3 regions of the Streptomyces sp. NPDC050485 genome follow, and region 1 is predicted to be linked to each of the others. Evidence: riboswitches for the same ligand, from Rfam matches in the RefSeq annotation. Region 1 holds a riboswitch; each other region holds the start of a gene.
What was found. A riboswitch is a leader RNA that binds a small molecule or an ion and turns the genes downstream of it on or off. The one in region 1 is predicted to bind cobalamin.
Positions count from the first base shown of each region.

Region 2: another riboswitch for cobalamin. It lies ahead of ACIBK6_RS03225 (ABC transporter substrate-binding protein); the one in region 1 lies ahead of ACIBK6_RS26615 (ribonucleoside-diphosphate reductase subunit alpha).
Region 3: another riboswitch for cobalamin. It lies ahead of metE (5-methyltetrahydropteroyltriglutamate--homocysteine S-methyltransferase); the one in region 1 lies ahead of ACIBK6_RS26615 (ribonucleoside-diphosphate reductase subunit alpha).

Region 1 covers NZ_JBITHR010000014.1:115,275-121,826, reverse strand. Annotated here, with positions in the region: gene ACIBK6_RS26615 (ribonucleoside-diphosphate reductase subunit alpha) at 1-1,882, opposite strand, end outside; cobalamin riboswitch at 2,008-2,167, opposite strand; gene ACIBK6_RS26610 (Uma2 family endonuclease) at 2,255-2,842, shown strand; gene mctP (monocarboxylate uptake permease MctP) at 2,909-4,528, opposite strand; gene ACIBK6_RS26600 (DUF3311 domain-containing protein) at 4,525-4,794, opposite strand; gene ACIBK6_RS26595 (GntR family transcriptional regulator) at 4,959-5,723, opposite strand; gene ACIBK6_RS26590 (extracellular solute-binding protein) at 6,188-6,552, shown strand, end outside.
Region 2 covers NZ_JBITHR010000001.1:690,139-696,690, forward strand. Annotated here, with positions in the region: gene ACIBK6_RS03215 (ABC transporter ATP-binding protein) at 1-556, opposite strand, end outside; gene ACIBK6_RS03220 (FecCD family ABC transporter permease) at 553-1,581, opposite strand; gene ACIBK6_RS03225 (ABC transporter substrate-binding protein) at 1,578-2,609, opposite strand; cobalamin riboswitch at 2,638-2,784, opposite strand; gene ACIBK6_RS03230 (Mov34/MPN/PAD-1 family protein) at 2,768-3,190, opposite strand; gene ACIBK6_RS03235 (amino acid permease) at 3,276-4,739, opposite strand; gene ACIBK6_RS03240 (DUF2017 domain-containing protein) at 5,059-5,640, opposite strand; gene clpS (ATP-dependent Clp protease adapter ClpS) at 5,640-5,945, opposite strand; gene ACIBK6_RS03250 (nicotinate phosphoribosyltransferase) at 6,182-6,552, shown strand, end outside.
Region 3 covers NZ_JBITHR010000007.1:67,622-74,173, reverse strand. Annotated here, with positions in the region: gene ACIBK6_RS16360 (CHAT domain-containing protein) at 1-774, opposite strand, end outside; gene ACIBK6_RS16355 (hypothetical protein) at 893-1,618, opposite strand; gene ACIBK6_RS16350 (hypothetical protein) at 1,720-2,001, shown strand; gene metE (5-methyltetrahydropteroyltriglutamate--homocysteine S-methyltransferase) at 2,123-4,435, opposite strand; cobalamin riboswitch at 4,598-4,815, opposite strand; gene ACIBK6_RS16340 (3-hydroxybutyryl-CoA dehydrogenase) at 4,990-5,859, opposite strand; gene aceB (malate synthase A) at 5,856-6,552, opposite strand, start outside.

The DNA.
Region 1 (6,552 bases):
GCTCGATGCACTCGTACACGCCCGCGATGGACGCGATGGTCGCGGTCGGCGCGATCGCGAGGAGCAGCGAGTTGCGCATGCCGACCGCGGCGATGCGCTCGCGCAGGGCCGCCCAGCGCTCCGGCCAGTTCAGCTCGACGTCGTAGTGGTCGGGGTGCAGCACCCCGCGCGCGGTGCGGGTCTTGTCCCAGGCGGGCAGCGGGCCCGACCGCTCGGCGAGGTCGGTGGACGCCTCGTAGGCGGTCAGCATGATCCGCTCGGAGAGCTTGGTGGAGAGCGCCTTCGCCTCGGGGGAGTCGAAGGGCAGGCGCAGCTTGAAGAAGACGTCCTGGAGGCCCATCGCGCCCAGGCCCACCGGGCGCCACTTGGCGTTGGAGCGGCCCGCCTGCTCGGTCGGGTAGAAGTTGATGTCCACGACGCGGTCGAGGAAGGTGACGGCGGTACGGACGGTCTCGTCCAGGCGCTCCCAGTCGATGCCGTCACCGACGACGAACGCACCCAGGTTGACCGAGCCGAGGTTGCAGACGGCCGTCTCGCCGTCGTCGGTCACCTCAAGGATCTCGGTGCACAGGTTGGAGGAGTGGACCGTGTGGCCGGGCTCCGCCGTCTGGTTGGCGGTGCGGTTGGAGGCGTCCTTGAACGTCATCCAGCCGTTGCCGGTCTGCGCGAGGGTACGCATCATGCGGCCGTACAGGTCGCGTGCGGGCATGGTCTTCTGGGCGAGCCCGGCCGCCTCGGCCTTGCGGTAGGCGGCGTCGAACTCCTCGCCCCACAGGTCGACGAGCTCGGGCACGTCGGCGGGCGAGAACAGCGACCACTGGCCGTCCGCGTCGACGCGGCGCATGAACTCGTCGGGGATCCAGTGCGCGAGGTTCAGGTTGTGCGTACGCCGCTGGTCCTCACCGGTGTTGTCGCGCAGCTCCAGGAACTCCTCGATGTCGGAGTGCCAGGTCTCCAGGTACACCGCCGCCGCGCCCTTGCGCCGGCCGCCCTGGTTGACCGCCGCGACCGAGGCGTCCAGCGTCTTGAGGAACGGGACGATGCCGTTGGAGTGCCCGTTGGTGCCCCGGATCAGCGAACCGCGGCTGCGGATGCGGGAGTACGAGAGCCCGATGCCGCCGGCGTGCTTGGAGAGGCGGGCGACCTGGTGGTAGCGGTCGTAGATGGAGTCCAGCTCGTCCAGCGGGGAGTCGAGCAGGTAGCAGGACGACATCTGGGGGTGGCGGGTGCCGGAGTTGAAGAGCGTGGGGGAGGACGGGAGGTAGTCCAGGCGGCTCATCAGGCCGTACAGGGACGCCACTTCGTCCAGGGCGCGCACCGAATCGTCCTCGGCGAGGCCGGACGCCACGCGCAGCATGAAGTGCTGGGGGGTCTCGATGACCTTGCGGGTGATCGGGTGGCGGAGCAGGTAGCGGGAGTAGAGGGTGCGCAGGCCGAAGTAGCCGAAGCGGTCGTCGGCGCCGTCGGCGAGCGCGGCCTCGACCAGGGCGTCCAGGCGGGTGGTGTGGGTGCGTACGAAGTCGGCGGTGCGGTCGGCGATCAGGCCCTCGCGGTGGCCGACCTCGACCGAGGCGGCGAACGACAACGCGCCCTGGCCGGCGGCCTCTTCGGCGATGGTGATCGTCAGGAGCCGGGCGGCGAGACGGGAGTACGCCGGGTCCTCGGAGATGAGCCCCGCGGCCGCCTCGGTGGCCAGGCTCCGCAGTTCCGCCTCGTCCGAGCGGGCGTTGCGGCCCCGGAGCGCGGCGGCGGCGACCCGGCCGGGGTCGGTGTCCGCGAGGTCGGCGGTGAGGTCGGTCAGGGTCCGCAGCAGCGCGGTCCCGGGCGCATCCGCCAGTTCTTCGGTGATCACTGAAGCGGGATCCGCTGGGGCGATGGTCACGTGGGGGCACTCCCTCGCTCGGCACGGGGCCTTCGGGGGAGGCGGAGGCGCGCGTCGGGGCAGCCCTGAGCACGTCGTCCACCGGCCCAACCGCGAGGCCCGGACGTCTCGGCACCCGGTTCGGTCGAGCCGGATGCGCCGTCGGCAGGTCCTCGGACTCACAGGGTGCGACAAACCGCACCAAGTACACCGTTGCGGGACAGTTCCGGATTTCCACCGGATTCCCCTGCGGCGACAGCGAGGACGAGCATACATGTGGGGGGCGCCGAGTGCGGCACCCCCCACATGTTGTGTCGGCCGCGATGCGGCATCCCTGTGACGTACCTCTCCGCTATCGTCGGAGACAGTACCGTCGAGGAAGGCGAGCGAGGCATGACCGTGATGTCCGACCGGCCCCACATGCTGCCCGACGAATTCGAAGCTCTGGCGCGCATAGCGGCCCGCGAGAGGGAGGGAACGCGGCTCGAATTCATCGACGGGGTAATCAGGAGCAAGGCCATGCCGGACGGCGACCACAACCGGATCATTCAGTGGCTGCTCAAGATCTGCATGCAGGCCCGGCCTGACGACCTCTTCCTGCACCCGGGGCAGGGGATCAAGGCGGAGGAATACCGGACTGGGCGGGCCATCCCCGATGCGGTGCTGGCTCATCCGGATGCCTTTGTCGGGCAGGGTGACTGGGTCGAACCCGAGCCGATCCTCATGGTCGTCGAGGTGACCTCGTGGGACTCCGATACCCACCGGCGGGACCACGTCGAGAAGCCCCGCGCCTACGCGGAGACAGGCATCCCCGTATACCTGCTCATCGACCGCGCCAAGTGTGAGATCTCCGTCTACAGCGAGCCCGAAGGCCGCCGGTACGCGGCGGTGCGCACGCTGCCCTTCGGCAGGGACATCGAGCTGCCCGAGCCCGTCGGCATTACCCTCCAGACCGAGCAGCTCAAGGACTGGGTGCGCTGACCGACCCACAGCGAAGGGCCGCGGCACCTGCCCAGGTGCCGCGGCCCTTCGTCGTACAACGGGAACTCAGTGGGCCGCGCCCGCCGTTGCGGGCGGCAGGTCCGTGCTCACTCCCGGGTCGCCCGCGTCGGCCGTGTAGTCCGACGGGGACGTCTCGTCCACGCCGTCCGGGGCCTTCACCGCGCGCAGGACGACGGTCAGGACCACGGTGACCACGACGTTCAGGACGAAGGCCGTCAGGCCGATGTAGCCGATCTCGCCGATGCCCGGGATCTCCTTTGAGGAGCCGCCGAAGTGCTTCTGGGTGGGCGAGGCGACGCCGTACGCCGCGAGCGTGCCGTACGCCATGCCGACCGCCCAGCCCGCGAGCAGCGCCCAGCGGTGGAACCAGCGCGTGAACAGGCCGCCGACCAGGGCCGGGAAGGTCTGCAGGATCCAGATGCCGCCGAGCAGCTGGAAGTTGATGGCCACGGTCTTGTCCATGGTCAGGACGAAGACCAGCGCGCCGACCTTCACCAGGAGCGAGACCAGCTTGGAGACCCGGGTCTCCTGCGCGGCCGTCGCGTCGGGCCGGATGAAGTCCTTGTAGATGTTGCGGGTGAACAGGTTCGCCGCCGCGATGGACATGATCGCCGCCGGGACCAGCGCGCCGATGCCGATCGCCGCGAAGGCCACGCCCGCGAACCAGTCCGGGAACATGTCCGCGAACAGCTGCGGGATCGCCAGCTGGCCGTTCTTGACGTTGACGCCCGCCGCGATCGCCATGAAGCCGAGCAGCGCGAGCAGGCCCAGCATCAGTGAGTACAGCGGCAGGATCGTGGTGTTGCGGCGGATCACGTTGCGGCTGCGCGAGGACAGCGTCGCGGTGATCGAGTGCGGATACATGAAGAGCGCGAGCGCCGAGCCGAGCGCGAGGGTGGCGTACGTCCACTGGCTCGCCTCGCCGGGCGCGAGCGCCCCCGTCGGCTTCCCGCCGGGCGGGCCCGCGAACTTGTGCTGCGCCGCGCTGAAGATGGCGTCGAAGCCGCCCAGCTTGATCGGGATGTAGATGATCGCCACCGCGATGACCAGGTAGATCAGCCCGTCTTTGACGAACGCGATCAGCGCGGGGGCGCGCAGCCCGGAGGAGTAGGTGTACGCCGCGAGCACCGCGAAGGCGATGAGCAGCGGCAGGTCCTTGACGAACCAGTTGGACGACCCGCCGCCCACCCCCATGACGTCCAACACGGCCTGGATGCCGACCAGTTGGAGCGCGATGTACGGCATGGTGGCGAGGATGCCGGTGACCGCGACCGCGAGCGACAGGCCCTTCGAGCCGAACCGGCCGCGCACGAAGTCCGAGGTGGTGACGTAGCCGTGCTTGTGCGAGACCGACCACAGGCGCGGCAGGAAGGTGAAGATCAGCGGGTAGACCAGGATCGTGTAGGGCACCGCGAAGAAGCCGGCCGCGCCCGCCGCGTACACGGCCGCGGGAACCGCTACGAAGGTGTACGCCGTATAGAGGTCGCCGCCGAGCAGGAACCAGGTGACCCAGGTGCCGAACGACCGCCCGCCCAGGCCCCATTCGTCGAGGCTCTGCTCGTTCTCGGCCTTGCGCCAGCGGGCGGCCAGGAAGCCGATCACGGTGACGGCCAGGAAGAAGAAGATGAAGACGCCGAGGGCGACGCCGTTCACGCCGTGCTTCACGCGGACGCACCCCCCTTCTTGTCGTCAGAGGTGCGCGAGCGCTGGTCGTGCTGCCAGAGCTTGTACGCGATCATCGTGAGCGCGGTGGATATCAGCACCCAGAGCATCTGGTACCAGTAGAAGAACGGGATGCCGCCGAGCGTCGGATCGGTCTTGGCGTACGAACTCACCCACAGCATCGCCACGAAGGGCGCGATCAGGCAGAGCGCGATGACCACGCGCAAGGGCGTGATCACCGGTCTCTTCACTTCCGTCGATTCCGGCATTGGGTGCTCCGTCCCCTCACGATCACCTGTGCGTTGGATCACTCCGGTAATGCGCAGGAAATCTAGGGGACAGTGCCAGCCAAGGGAACCCCCGTCCGGATAGCGGACGATGGCGTGGATGCCTGAGGTGCGAAAGGTGGCGGTGTGAAAGGTGAGGAGCGGCCTCAGTCGGCCGGGCGCTTGAGTCTCGCCACGAACTTGTACCGGTCGCCCCGGTACACCGACCGCACCCACTCCACCGGTTCGCCGTCGCCGTCGAGGGAGTGGCGGGACAGCATCAGCATCGGCAGGCCCACGTCGGTGCCGAGCAGTCCGGCCTCGCGCGGGGTGGCGAGCGAGGTCTCGATGGTCTCCTCGGCCTCCGCGAGGTGCACTCCGTACACCTCGGCGAGTGCGGTGTAGAGCGAGGTGTACTTGACCAGGGAGCGGCGCAGTGCGGGGAAGCGCTTGGCGGAGAGGTGGGTGGTCTCGATCGCCATCGGCTCGCCGCTCGCCAGGCGCAGCCGCTCGATGCGCAGCACCCGGCCGCCCGCCGCGATGTCGAGCAGTCCGGCCAGGGTGTCGTCGGCGGTGACGTAGCCGATGTCCAGGAGCTGCGAGGTCGGCTCCAGGCCCTGGGCCCTCATGTCCTCGGTGTACGAGGAGAGTTGCAGCGGCTGGGAGACCTTCGGCTTGGCGACGAAGGTGCCCTTGCCCTGGATGCGCTCCAGACGGCCCTCGACGACCAGCTCCTGAAGGGCCTGGCGGACCGTGGTGCGGGAGGTGTCGAACTCGGCGGCGAGGGTGCGCTCGGGGGGCACCGGGGTGCCGGGCGGAAGGGTTTCCGTCATCTCCAGCAAGTGGCGCTTGAGGCGGTAGTACTTGGGCACGCGGGCGGTACGGACGCCGACGCCCGCCTCCGTCTCGCTGCCGCTCCCGTCGGTGGCCATGGCCTGCCTTCCCGAGTGGTGCGCTGCTGCCGTCACCGGCTCCTCCGTCTGTCGCGGCTCACATGGTGGCACGGACCGGTCACGGGTCGTCGCCCTCCGTCAGGGTGTCGGTCCGGTAACGCGATCGACAGCCCTTCTTATACACCGCCGCGCGGCGGACGTGCGGGGGAGTATGCAAGTTGGTCTAAACCATTAAAGCCCAAGGTGACGTTCCGGGGGCAGCGCCAGGTGGGCGAATCGGGCCCGTGGGGCTGGAGTTGCGGGGAGTCGTGGACGGTGAGGTGTCGGTCCGATAACGGACGGTCTCGGCGTTCTTATCGACCCTTGACACCCCTAAAGGTCTAGGCCAAGCTCCCGGTACTGGTCTAAACCATTAAAGACCAGAACCCAGCCCCACGGGCAGTACTCGTCGTATGTGGCATCGCGGTGGGCGGGGGGTTTCAGTCATCCCTGAGGAGAGTGGCGTGAAGCGCAAGCTCATCGCGGCGATCGGCGTCGCGGGCATCATGATCGGCGCCGCGGCCTGCGGCGGCAGTGACAGCAAGAACAACGGCGCCGCCGGGGGCAGCGACGCCAAGGAGCTCACCGTCTGGCTGACGGTCGACGCGCAGAAGAACTGGCCCGAGCTGGTGAAGGCGGCCGACGACGCCATCGTCGCCAAGCACCCGGGTCTGAAGATCAATCACGAGTACTACGGCTGGCCGGACAAGAACGCCAAGCTGGACGCCGTCCTCGCCACCGACAAGGCGCCGGACGTGGTCGAGATGGGCAACTCCGAGATGCTCTCCTACTCGCTCAAGGGCGCGTTCGCCGAGGTCGACCCCTCGAA
Region 2 (6,552 bases), on a different contig from region 1:
CCCTTACCAGGGACAGGACTTCGAGCTGGTAGCGGATGTCCAGGTGGTTGGTCGGCTCGTCCAGGACGATGACGTCCGGCTGCTGTACGAGGGCTCTGGCGACCAGCGCGCGCTGGCGTTCGCCGCCGGACAGCGACGGGAAGGGGCGGCCGGCGAGGTCCGCGATGCCGACGCGGGCGAGCGCCTCGTGCACGAGGGCGCGGTCGGTGGTGGTGTCCGCCTCCCAGAAGCGGTGGTGCGGGGAGCGGCCCATGGCGACGATCTCGCGGACGGTCAGCTCGATGCCGCCCGCGTGGGCGTCCTGCGGGACGGTCGCGATGCGGCGGGCGCGTGCTTTCACCGGCAGGGCGTGCAGGTCGTCGCCGTCGAGCAGGACACGGCCGGTGGTGGGGCGCAGGGTTCCGTACAGGCAGCGCAGCAGGGTCGTCTTGCCGCTGCCGTTGGGGCCGACCAGGCCGACGGTCTCGCCGTCGCGGGCGGTGAGTTCGATGCCGGAGAGCAGTTCGCGGCCCTGCGGTGTGGTGTATGAGAGCGACTCGGCGCGCAGCGTCGTCATGCGGGGCCGCCTTCCGCGCCGGCCCCGCGGCCGCGCAGCATCCAGAGGAAGAACGGGCCGCCGGTGAGCGCGGTGAGCACGCCGACCGGGATGTCCTGCGGGGCGGCGACGGTGCGGGCCGCGAGGTCGGCCAGGACCAGGAAGGCGGCGCCGCCGAGGGCTGCGACCGGGAGCAGGGTGCGGTGGGCGGCGCCGACGGCGAGGCGGGCGGCGTGCGGAACCATCAGGCCGACGAACCCGATCGCCCCGCTGTACGCGACGAGCGCGCCGGTGAGCAGGGAGGCGAGCACGAAGACGCCCGCGCGGAAGCGGCCGGTGTCCAGGCCGAGGACGGTGGCGCCCTCCTCCCCCACCAGGAGCAGGTCCAGCGGGCGGGCCAGCGCGATCAGGACGAGGGTGCCGGCGGCGAGGACGGTGGTGGGCAGGGCCAGCATGTCCCAGCGGGCGCCGCCGAGTCCGCCGAGCGTCCAGTGCAGTACTTCCTGGAGGTGTTCGGCGCTCGCCGAGGTGACCAGGAGCAGGCTGGTGAGCGCGGACAGGATGTACGAGACGGCGACCCCGGCGAGCACGAGGCGGCCGCCGGTCATCGAGCCGCCGCGCCTGGCCAGGGCGTACACGAGGACCAGGGCGGCGAGTGCGCCCGCGAAGGCGGCGGCGGGGAGGGCGAGGGTGGTGGTCACCCCGGCGCCCACGCCGAGGACGATCACGGCGACGGCCCCGGCGGAGGCCCCGCTGGAGACCCCGAGCAGGAACGGGTCGGCGAGCGGGTTGCGCACGAGGGCCTGCAGGACGGTGCCGATAACGGCGAGACCGGCACCGGTGACCGCGCCGAGCACGACGCGGGGCGCCCGTACCTCCAGGACGATGGTGCGGTACGGGGAGGGGCCGGTCGCCCCGGTGACGATGGCCAGGATCTGATCGGCCGGGATCGCCACCGAGCCGAGCGCGAGCCCGGCGGTGGCGGCGGCGACCAGGGTGAGTGCCAGCGCGGCGAGCAGCGCCGGGTAGCGCCACCGCGGGATCACCGGGCCGCCCCGGGCTCTCCGGCCTCCCGGCTTGCGCCCGGCTTCGTCCCCCCGCGCAACTGCTCCGCGAGCTTCGACACCGCGTCCGGGGCGCGGACGCCCGTCACCATGTCGGACAGGGGCAGCACGGCGAAGCGGTTGTTCTTGACGGCTGGGACGGAGGCCAGGGCCGGGTCCGTGCGCAGGCGCTGCTTCTTCGCCTCGGCGCTCGTGCCGCCGTAGTCCAGGATCAGGATGACCTCGGGGGCGCGGGCCACCACGTTCTCCCAGCTCGCGTCGCCGAAGGACTTGTCCTTCAGGTCTGCGGCGAAGACGTTGCGGCCGCCCGCCCGCGTCACGATGTCGTTGCCGATGCCCTTGCCGCCCACCGTGAACGCCGTCTTGTCGCCGCTGTCGTAGACGAAGACGGACAGCGGAGCCGCGCCCGCAAGGGCCGTCCGCGTCCGCTCGTTGACGGCCTCGGCCGACCGCACCCACGACTCGGCCCGGTCCGCGACTCCGAAGGTCCGGCCGACCTCGCGGACCTCCTCGTACACGTCGTCCATCGTGGTCGCGGGGCCCTGGGGGCAGTTCTCCACGTTCAGGCGGGTCTTGATGCCGCTCTTGGTCAGCGCCTCCCGCGCCCGGCCCTCGTTCGGCGAGAAGGCGGAGGCGTAACCGCCGTACACGTAGTCCGGGTTGGCGGCCAGGAGCTTCTCGTAGGAGGGGTATTCGGCCGCGAGGACCGGGACCGACCGGTAGTCCCGCTCGTACTTCGCCAGCACCTTGTCGTCCAAGTAGGCAGTGCCCGCAAGGGACTTGGCGAGGCCCAGCTCCAGCATCACCTCCGTGGCGTGCTGGTTCATCGCCACGGCCCGCTTCGGGGGCGCGGTGAACGTTGTCGTCACCCCGCAGTTGGTGACCGTGTACGGGAAGCCGGGGGCCGGGCCGCCCGCGGCGTCGGGGCGCGGCGGGGTCGTGCACGCGGCGAGCGGGAACAGCAGGGCGGCGGCGAGTGCCGCGCGGCGCCAGGACATGGCTGAGCTCATCCTCCAAGGGGATTTCCACGTCCCCTGTCGGCGGGAGAAGGCGGCAGGTCAGTTCCTGGCTTCCGGCGCCGCGAGGGCGCCGGTCACAGTGGCGGGACCGTGCCGGAGTCACACCGGCTTCCTGGTTCCTGCCGCCCAAATCGGTCGATTGCGTACCGTCAGTATGCCTCGACGATCTTGACGTCCTCCTCCGTGATCACGCCGTCCACGATGCGGTACGAGCGGAACTGGAACTCCCCCGCCCCGTCCGTGTCCGCCGTCGAGACCAGGACGTAGTGGGCGCCGGGCTCGTTCGCGTACGACACGTCGGTGCGCGAGGGGTAGGCCTCGGTCGCCGTGTGGGAGTGGTAGACGATCACCGGCTCCTCGTCGCGGTCGTCCATCTCGCGGTACAGCTTGAGGAGGTCCTGGGAGTCGAACTCGTAGAACGTGGGCGAGCGGGCCGCGTTCAGCATCGGGATGAAGCGCTCGGCGCGGCCGGTGCCCGCCGGGCCCGCGACCACACCGCACGCCTCGTCGGGGTGGTCGGCGCGGGCGTGCGCGACGAGCTGGTCGTACAGGGCCTGGGTGATGGTCAGCATGTCGGCAAGGATAAGCAGACAGGCCGTTCCGTACCGAGTGTCGGTACGGAACGGCCCGCATGGTGAGAACTGGCTGGTCAGAGCCTCAGCTGCGCTTGGCGAACGCCTTGTTCTCCGGGTTCTTGGCCTTCAGGACCAGGTAGGAGACACCCAGGATCAGGCCCCACAGCGGCGCGCAGTACAGCGAGACGCGGGAGTCCTTGTCGATGCCCATCATCACGATGACCATGCCGATGAAGACCAGCGCGAACCAGCTGGTCCACGGGGCGCCCGGGGCGCGGAAGCTCGACTTCGGCAGCTCGCCGCGGTCGGACTTGGCGCGGTAGCGGATCTGGCAGACCAGGATCATGATCCAGGCCCACATGCCGGAGATGGTGGCGAAGGAGACGACGTAGTCGAAGGCCTTGCCGGGGGCGACGTAGTTGATCCAGACGCCGACCAGCATCAGCGCGGCGGAGACCGTGGTGCCGACCAGCGGGGTGCCGCTCCTGGTGAGCTTGGTGAAGACCTTCGGGCCCTGGCCGTTGAGCGCGAGGTCGCGCAGCATGCGGCCGGTGGAGTACATGCCCGAGTTGCAGGAGGAGAGCGCGGCGGTCAGCACGACGAAGTTGACGATCGCGGCGCCGACGCCCAGGCCCATCTTCTCGAAGGCCGCGACGAAGGGGCTGACGCCCGGCTGGAACTCGTGCCACGGGACGACCGAGAGGATCATGATCAGGGCGCCGATGTAGAAGACGGCGATGCGCCACGGCACGGTGTTGATGGCCTTGGGGAGCGTCGTCTCGGGGTCCTTGGACTCGCCCGCGGTGACGCCGACCAGCTCGACGGCGAGGAAGGCGAACATCACGATCTGCAGGGTCATCAGCGTGCCGCCGATGCCCTTGGGGAAGAACCCGCCGTCGTTCCAGAGGTTGGCGACGGTGGCGGTGTCCGCGGCGTCCGAGAAGCCGACGGTGAGGATGCCGGCGCAGATCAGGATCATGCCGACGATGGCGGTCACCTTGACCATGGAGAACCAGAACTCCAGCTCACCGAAGAGCTTCACGGAGATCAGGTTCACGGCGTACAGGATGAGGGTGAAGACCAGCGCGTAGGCCCACTGGGGCACGCTGTTGTGGGTCCAGAAGGACATGTACTGGGCGGCCGCGGTGACTTCGGTGATGCCGGTGACGACCCAGAAGAGCCAGTACGTCCAGCCGGTGACGTAGCCCCAGAACGGGCCGACGAACTCCCGGGCGTACTCCGAGAAGGAGCCCGAAACCGGTCGGTACATGAGCAGCTCGCCGAGCGCGCGCATGATGAAGAAGATGACCAGGCCCGCGATCGCGTAGGCCAGGATGAGGCTGGGGCCGGCCTTCGAGATGGCCTTGCCCGCGCCGAGGAAGAGGCCGGTGCCGATGGCACCGCCGATCGCGATCATCTGGATCTGCCGGGCCCCGAGGCCCCGCTGGTATCCCTCGCCCGAGCCCTCGCCCGCGCTGGGGGCGGTCCCCGCGGCCTCATTGCCGGCAGGACGGTCGTCGTGCTTGTCGACCTGCACTGAGGTCATGGTGGTGCGCCTTTCTCCATGCTGACCCGCCCGCCTCGGTCACGAAGCGACGGATCAGGTCCTGATCCCCCCGGATGTGGATGGAGTGCCACCGGCGGTCAGCCGGCACAGCGCCCCCGGGGAACATGGGTGGCGTCCCCGGGTGGTCGTGAAGATTTATCACGGGCTTACGGGTGATCAATATCAGCCACTGTGGCGCACACCACAGGAAGAAGCGGACAAAAGTCCCTCAGCATGACAAAGCAGGTCGATGCGGTGATGGGATCGTTATACGGATTTGAGCGTCCGCTGAGCGAACGGCCATCTCCCGGTCGATCAGTCAGGGCATGAGCGTTTCGACGAGTGTTTCTTGCAGCACACCCAGCCAGAGATAGGCCATCACCATCGGCTTGCGCGGATCGTCGTCCGGCAGCCGGTAGAGCTCGCCGCTCTCGTCCTCGTCGGTGACCTCCAGGCGGGTGCCGATGGTCAGCCGCAGGTCGTTGAGCGCGCCCAGCCAGTGCTGCGAGTCCTCGGCGGTCAGCTTCAGGACGGCTCCGCCGTCGCCCTTGGGGGTCAGCGCGTCGAGGCCGTGGACGACCGCGAGCGCGTCGGCCCGCTTGCGCGAGCGCAGGTCGGTCTCGGTGAAGCGCCTGAACTCGCTTGACTTGGCGCGCAGTTCGTCGCTCTCGTCACTGGCGTACGCGTCCGGGAAGAGCCGGGCGAGGGCCGGGTCGGCGGGCGGCTCGCTCGGGCCCTCGGCGAACAGCGCGGCGAGCGGGTCGTCCTGCGCGGCCGGTTCGTCGCCGGGGCCGATGAGTTCGAGCAGCTGGACCGCGAGCGAGCGCAGGATGGCGATCTCGACCTCGTCGAGCGCGACGGCCGCGCCGCCGGCGGGGAGTGCCTCGAAGTGCCCGGCCATCAGTTGCGGTCCTGCGAGAGCGTGGCCCACAGCCCGTAGCCGTGCATCGCCTGCACGTCGCGTTCCATCTCCTCGCGGCTGCCGCTGGAGACCACGGCCCTGCCCCTGTGGTGCACGTCGAGCATCAGCTTGTGGGCCTTGTCCTTCGAGTAGCCGAAGTAGGACTGGAAGACGTACTGCACGTAGCTCATCAGGTTGACGGGGTCGTTGTGGACGAGCGTCACCCAGGGCACATCGGGTTCGGCGACGGGTTGGCTCGACTCCGCCGACTCGGGGCGTTCGATCTCTACGGGGGCGACACTCACGACTCTGGGCGACCTTTGTCTTTTCTGCCGGGGGTCCGGGGGTCGCCCCCCGGAAATCACAGCCACGGCCTCCATGCTGCCACCCTGGGCGGGTCATCGCACAAACGGGCTCCTAGAAATCGTCAAAGTGACGAGTATTCGGGGTAGCATCCTTCCATGCCCCATCCCCTGGGGGCAGCCCCCGGATCCCCGGCCGAACCGTGCTCGGCCCGGACGAATGTGCGAGGTAGCTCGTTGTGACTGCGGACCTTGGGCTGCCGGTGGACGTGCCGTCGACAGCGCTCTTCACCGACCAGTACGAGTTCACGATGCTCCAGGCCGCCCTGAAGGCCGGCACGGCCGAGCGGCGCTCGGTCTTCGAGGTCTTCACCCGCAGGCTCCCCGAGGGCCGCCGGTACGGCGTGGTCGCGGGCACCGGACGGGTCCTGGACGCCGTCGAGAACTTCCGCTTCGACGCGGGCGTGCTCGGCTTCCTGCGCGACCACCAGATCGTGGACGAGCCCACCCTGCGCTGGCTGGCCTCCTACCGCTTCAGCGGTGACATATGGGGCTACCCGGAGGGCGAGGTCTACTTCCCCGGCTCGCCGATCCTGCGCGTCGAGGGCTC
Region 3 (6,552 bases), on a different contig from region 1:
CGCGGTGTCGAGATCGGCCCGGCGCCTTGTGCGGTCGTATTGGCCGCGCAGTGTTCTGGCAAGGTTGACCAGGCGGCCGGTCCGGCTGCGGTCCCCGCGCGGAGTCGCCGCGACCGCCGCGCGATGTGCCTCGGCGGCTTCGTCCAGATCGCCGTCGCGGCTCGTGTCGAGAAAGGCGCGTGTATACAGCGCGTTGCCCAGGTTCGTCGAGTGGCGCGGGCGGTGCGGGGAATCGGGGGGACCGGCGTCCAGCACCTCGCGCAGCGCGCGGACCGCGGCGTCCGCGTCCTCGCCGTCGCGCCGTTGCTCGGCGCGCATGCGCAGTCCGATGCCGAGATTGCTCATCGCGGACAGGCGCATCGCGTCGCCGACGGGGAGTGCTCGCACGATGCGGTCGAACAGCTCGATCGCGGTGTCGAGGGCGTCGCGGTCGCCGGACTCGGCGGCGCTGCGGAGCTTGGACAGGGCCTGCGAGCCCCAAGCCCCGATGCTGCCTGCGGGCGTGGGCGGCGCGTGGCCGGGCGGCCCGGCGGGCTCGGCGGCGAACCGCTCGTTGGCACGGGGAATCAGCCACTCGCACCGGTCGCAGAACATGTCGCGGTTGTAGCGGAACTCGGCGCGGTTGCACGCCTGGCATCGCAGGGCAAGCGTCCGGACGTCCTCGTGCCGCATGCGCTCAAGGATCGTCGGCACGACGACGTTCAGCGCCGGCGCCCCGCACTCGGGGCAGATCGGGTGGACGGCCTCGCAGCCGCGACCGCGGTGGGTGAGCACGCACAGGCCCTCGTGGAGTGGGCCGCAGGAGTACGGGTGTGGACCGTGTGGACAGTCCGCCCGCTGGCCCGCCGTTCTCCGCATCGTGCCTCCCGCCCCATTCCGGCTCAATTCCGGCTCAGAAGATGAATCGCTTGAGCGATTGCTGATCCGCGGGTGACAGCACGTCATAGGGGAGAATCGCATTTCTCCTCGTCCCCGACGGGCTGAAGTAGCCGAGGTGGACGCTGCGGAACTTTCCGTCCGCGCAGAGCAGCCAGTGCGCGATGTCGGGGTCCGCGGGGCGAGCCTCGGCCTCCACCTGCTCCGTGATTCCCAGTTCGGCGAGCAACTGCGGATAATCGCCGCCGGGCATGAGCGCGCGGATGCGCTGCGGATCGGTCTCCGGGAACAGGCTCACGGTGATCTGGAGGTCGCCGAACTGGAGTGTCTCCCCGTCCCGTGCGCCCGCGACGAAGGACAGGGCCGGATCGTCGCCGAGCCGGGAGAACGCGGGCCGCCGAGCCGCGGACTCCCCCGCCCCGGCGAGTCGTTCCAGGTGAAGCGGTATCAGCTCGCGCACCCACGTGTTGAACTCCTGCGCGAGCACCACGGCCACGACCCGTCCCACTCCGTTCACCGTGAGGCGACGCACGATCGTCCGGTCGGCCGCGCCGTGCGAGAGCCTGCCCTGGCGCTCGTAGAGGTCGACCAGGAAGGTTCCGTACCCCTCGACCAGATCGCCGTCGCCACGGCAGCGTTCGACGTGGTTGCCTGCCAGGCAGAGCCTCGTCTCCCGCTCGAACTCCTTCATGATCTGGCGGACTTCCCCGGCATCTGGATCATGACCGTCGATATAGATCATGAATATCGCTTCTGCTTCCGCAGCGGGCACTGGCACGGTCCATCTCGCTCTCCGGCGGGAACAACGCCTACGCCGATCAAGGCTACGGTACGGTTTTCGGCATGTCCGGCTATAAGACCTATACCTTTCTGATCCAGTTCCGGAACGCGAGTGGTGAGTGGAGCAACCTCGTTGACCCCCACTCGGGAGACCTGATGCAGGGCACCATCGGCACGGTCGCCACGACGGAGGAGGGGTTCGCCGACGCGGCCAAGCGCATCCTGGGACGGTTCAACGGCATCAGCCTCAAGCGGCGCGTGGCATTCTTCGAGGGAAATCGCCTCGACGAAAAACTGTTGGCCGAGGGCGTGTTCAGGATCGTCACCGACGACGAAACCACCTGAGAGGGCAGGTGACTCAGCAGGTACTGCGCCCGCTCGGGGCCGGACAAGCGGTGACCTCACGGGTAGGAGGGTCGAGAGGGGGTGCGAGCGCCCACCCCTCGGCCCTTGACTCAGCTCAAAATCAAGCAAGTTCCGCCCGTACGGTACGGGCCGCCGTCGCCAGGTTCTCCAGGGAGGCGCGGGTCTCGGGCCAGCCGCGGGTCTTGAGGCCGCAGTCGGGGTTGACCCAGAGGCGGTCCGCCGGGATGGCCTGAAGTCCCTTGCGCAGCAAGGCGGATGCCTCCTCCGGGGAGGGGACGCGCGGGGAGTGGATGTCGTAGACCCCGGGGCCGGCTTCGCGGGGGTAGCCGTGTGCGGCCAGTTCGCGGGCCACCTGCATGTGCGAGCGGGCGGCCTCCAGGCTGATGACGTCGGCGTCGAGTTCGTCGATGGCCTGGACGATGTCGCCGAACTCGGCGTAGCACATGTGGGTGTGGATCTGCGTGTCCGGCCGTACGCCGCTGGTGGTGAGGCGGAAGGACTCGGTGGCCCAGTCCAGGTAGGCGGGGTGGTCGGCGGCGCGCAGCGGGAGGGTTTCGCGCAGGGCCGGTTCGTCGACCTGGATGACCGAAGTGCCTGATGCCTCCAGGTCGTTGACCTCGTCGCGCAGGGCGAGGGCGACCTGGCGGGCGGTGTCGCCGAGCGGTTGGTCGTCGCGGACGAAGGACCAGGCGAGCATGGTGACCGGGCCGGTGAGCATGCCCTTGACCGGGCGGTCGGTGAGCGAGTTCGCGTAACTGGTCCAGCGCACCGTCATCGGCTCGGGCCGCGAGATGTCGCCGGCCAGGACCGGCGGGCGGACGTAGCGGGTGCCGTAGGACTGGACCCAGCCGTGCTGGGTGGCGAGGTAGCCGGTGAGCTGTTCGGCGAAGTACTGCACCATGTCGTTGCGTTCGGGCTCGCCGTGCACGAGGACGTCGATGCCGGTCTTCTCCTGGAAGGCGATGACCTCGCGGATCTCGTTCTCGATGCGCTGTTCGTACGCGGCGGTGTCGATGCGCCCCGCGCGCAAGTCAGCGCGGGCCGTGCGCAGTTCGGTGGTCTGCGGGAACGAGCCGATGGTGGTCGTGGGCAGCAGCGGCAGCTTGAGGTGGGCGCGCTGGGCCGCGGCCCGCTCCTCGTACGGAGCGGAGCGGCGGCCGTCCGTGTCGGTGACGGCGGCCACGCGGGCCCGGACGGCCGGGTCGCGGGTGATGGGGGAGTGTGCCCGGGATGCCAAGCGGGCCTGGTTGGCGGCGAGTTCGGCGGTGATCGCCGAGGCTCCCTCGGTGAGGCCGCGCGCGAGCGTGACGACCTCCGCCGTCTTCTGGCGGGCGAAGGCCAGCCAGCGCAGGATCTGCGGCTCGATGTCCCGCTCGGCCGCCGCGTCGATCGGCACGTGCAGGAGCGAGCAGGAGGCCGCCACGTCGACCCGGTCGGCCAGACCGAGCAGCGTCCCGAGGGTGGACAGGGACTTCTCGAAGTCGTTGATCCAGATGTTGCGGCCGTTGACGACGCCGGCGACCAGACGCTTGCCGGGCAGTCCTCCGACGGCGGCGAGCGCGTCCGGATTGGCGCCGGCCGCCTCGGTGAAGTCGAGGGCCATGCCGTCGATCGGGGCCTTCGCCAGGACGGGAAGCGCGTCCCCGAGCCGGTCGAAGTACGAGGCGACCAGGAGCTTGGGCCGGTCGGTGAGGGTGCCCAGGTCGCGGTAGGCGCGGGCGGCCGCGTTGAGCTCGGCCGGGGTGCGGTCCTGGACGAGGGCGGGCTCGTCCAACTGCGCCCACTCGGCACCGGCCGCGCGCAGGTCGGCGAGGACCTCGGCGTACACGGGGAGCAGCCGGTCCAGGAGGGTCAGCGGGTCGAAGTCGGTGGCGATGCCGGGGGTGGGCTTGGCGAGCAGCAGGTAGGTGACGGGGCCGACGAGGACGGGGCGTGCGCTGTGGCCGAGCGCGAGGGCTTCCGTCAGTTCGGCGACCTGCTTGGTGGAGTCGGCGGTGAAGAGGGTGTCCGGCCCCAACTCGGGCACCAGGTAGTGGTAGTTGGTGTCGAACCACTTGGTCATCTCCAGGGGTGCGACGTCCTGGGTGCCGCGGGCCATCGCGAAGTAGCCGTCGAGCGCGTCGGATTCGACGGCGTCGCGGTGTCGCTGGGGGACAGCGCCGACCATGACACTGGTGTCCAGGACGTGGTCGTAGTACGAGAAGTCACCGGTCGGCACCTCGTGGATACCGGCGTCGGCCAACTGCTGCCAGTTCGAACGGCGCAGGCCCTCGGCGGTCTCCTTCAGGGCGGCGGCGGTGACGCGGCCCTTCCAGTAGCCCTCGATCGCCTTTTTCAGTTCGCGGTTCGCGCCCTGGCGGGGGTAGCCGTACACGGTGGCCCGTGCTGCCGCGGCTGCGGACTTCGCTGTCACGGAAATCTCCTTCGCGAGATGACTCCTGAGAATCCCGGAGACGGGACACGGACGCGAAGGGATGACGAACCGGACGGAGCCCACACGCGCCACTGGCACGGTGCTCCGTCTGATATGTACGCCGACCCGCCCACGAGGTCACCGGGATGTCCGCACGCGATCGGTCACGTGCGGGCAACGGGCAGGTCTTCGGACTCGTGGGCACTCTGCCGAGGCAGGTTCCTACTGGCCGTCGCTTCCCAGGTCCGCGGAGGGATCCAGTGCGTATGACGGCGGTCGTTCCCACTCACCGCTGCGGGGCAGTCCCGGATTCCCACCGGGTTCCCTCTTACGACGCGTCTGTCTGGTGGACAGGGCGAACCAGCTGCACTGGTCACAGTAGAGGGCAGATGGCATCCAGGACAGCATTGTTCATATTCCGGAATGCGAAATGAGACGCGGGCGAGGCCCCGGCGCATGGGTGAAGGGGCGCGGAGCAGTCTCAGCTATCTGCTCCGCGCCCCACTCCACAGCAGCCGCGGGCCCCTCAGCCCCCGGCGGCAGACCCGGGCCCCTCAGCCCCGGTCGTAGATGTGGAACCCGCGGCCGCTCTTGCGGCCGAGCAGCCCGGCTTCCACCATGCGCAGGAGCAGCGGCGGCGGGGCGTACAGGGGTTCCTTGAATTCCGCGTAGAGGGATTCGGCGATGGAGGCGACCGTGTCCAGGCCGATCAGGTCCGCCAGCTTCAGCGGCCCCATGGGGTGCGCGCAGCCCAGCTCCATGCCCGCGTCCACGTCGGCGGCGGTGGCGAAGCCTGACTCGGCCATGCGGATCGCCGAGAGGAGGTAGGGAATCAGCAGTGCGTTGACGACGAATCCGGCCCGGTCCTGGGAGCGGACGACCGTCTTGCCCAAGGTGTGCGTGACGAAGTCCTGTACGGCGGTGACGGTCTCCGGGGCGGTGTGCAGCGAGGAGACGACCTCGACCAGGGGCAGGACGGGGGCGGGGTTGAAGAAGTGCAGTCCGAGAACGCGGTCGGCGCGCCGGGTGGCCATGCCCAGGCGCATGACCGGGATGGCGGAGGTGTTGGTGGCGAGGATCGCCCCGGGATCCTCGACGATCTTGTCCAGGGCTGCGAACACCTCGGTCTTCACCGCCGCGCTCTCCACCACCGCCTCGATGACGAGATGGCGGTCGGCCAGGTCGTCAAGACTGCCGGTGAAGACCGTGCGGGCCAGCGCGTCCTCGGCGGTGACGCGGTCCAGCTTGCCGCGCTGGACGGCGCGTTCGAGCGAGATGGCGATCCGCTCCCGTGCGCCGCGGGCGGCGATGGCGTCTGCCTCGCAGACGACGGTGTCGAGTCCGGCGCGGGCGCAGACCTCGGCTATCCCGGCGCCCATCTGGCCGCCGCCCACCACGCCGATCCGGCTGATGACTCTGGTCATGACTGTCCCTCCAGACGGTGCACCAAGTGGCGGCTGTACGCATCGGTGGTGAAGAAGGCGGGCAACGGACCGGCCAGGGCGGTCCGTTCGAAGAGCGCGCGGACCTCGTCCACGGCGGCCCAGGGGTACTCCGCGCCGAGGGCTGCGAGTTCGTCCTCCAGGAGTTCCACTACCGTGGTGCGCTCGACGACGCGGTGTCGCAGCCACTGCCAGATCTGCACGCGGGCGATCTCGGCGGTGGCGGCGTCCTCCATCAGCCCCTGCAGGGCGACGGCTCCGCGGCCGCGCAGCCATTCGGCGAAGTAGCGCACGGCGACCGCGATGTTGGTGCGCAGCCCCTCGGATGTGGGCGGCGTACTGATACGGCGCACGGACAGGAGCTGTGTCGCCGTCACCTCGACGTCGTTGCGGGTGCGGTCGATCTGGTGCGGGCGGGTGCCGAGCACCCCGTCGAAGACCTCGCGGCAGAGCGGGACGAGCGCGGGGTGAGCGACCCAGGAGCCGTCGAAGCCGTCTTCGGCCTCGCGTTCCTTGTCGAGCCGCACCGTGGCGAAGACCGCCTCGTTGGCCTGCGCGTCGCGGCTGGGGACGTGTGCGGCCATGCCCCCGATGGCGTGCGCACCGCGTCTGTGGCACGTGCGCACCAGCAGTTCGGTGTAGGCACGCATGAACGGGGCGGTCATGGTGACCTTC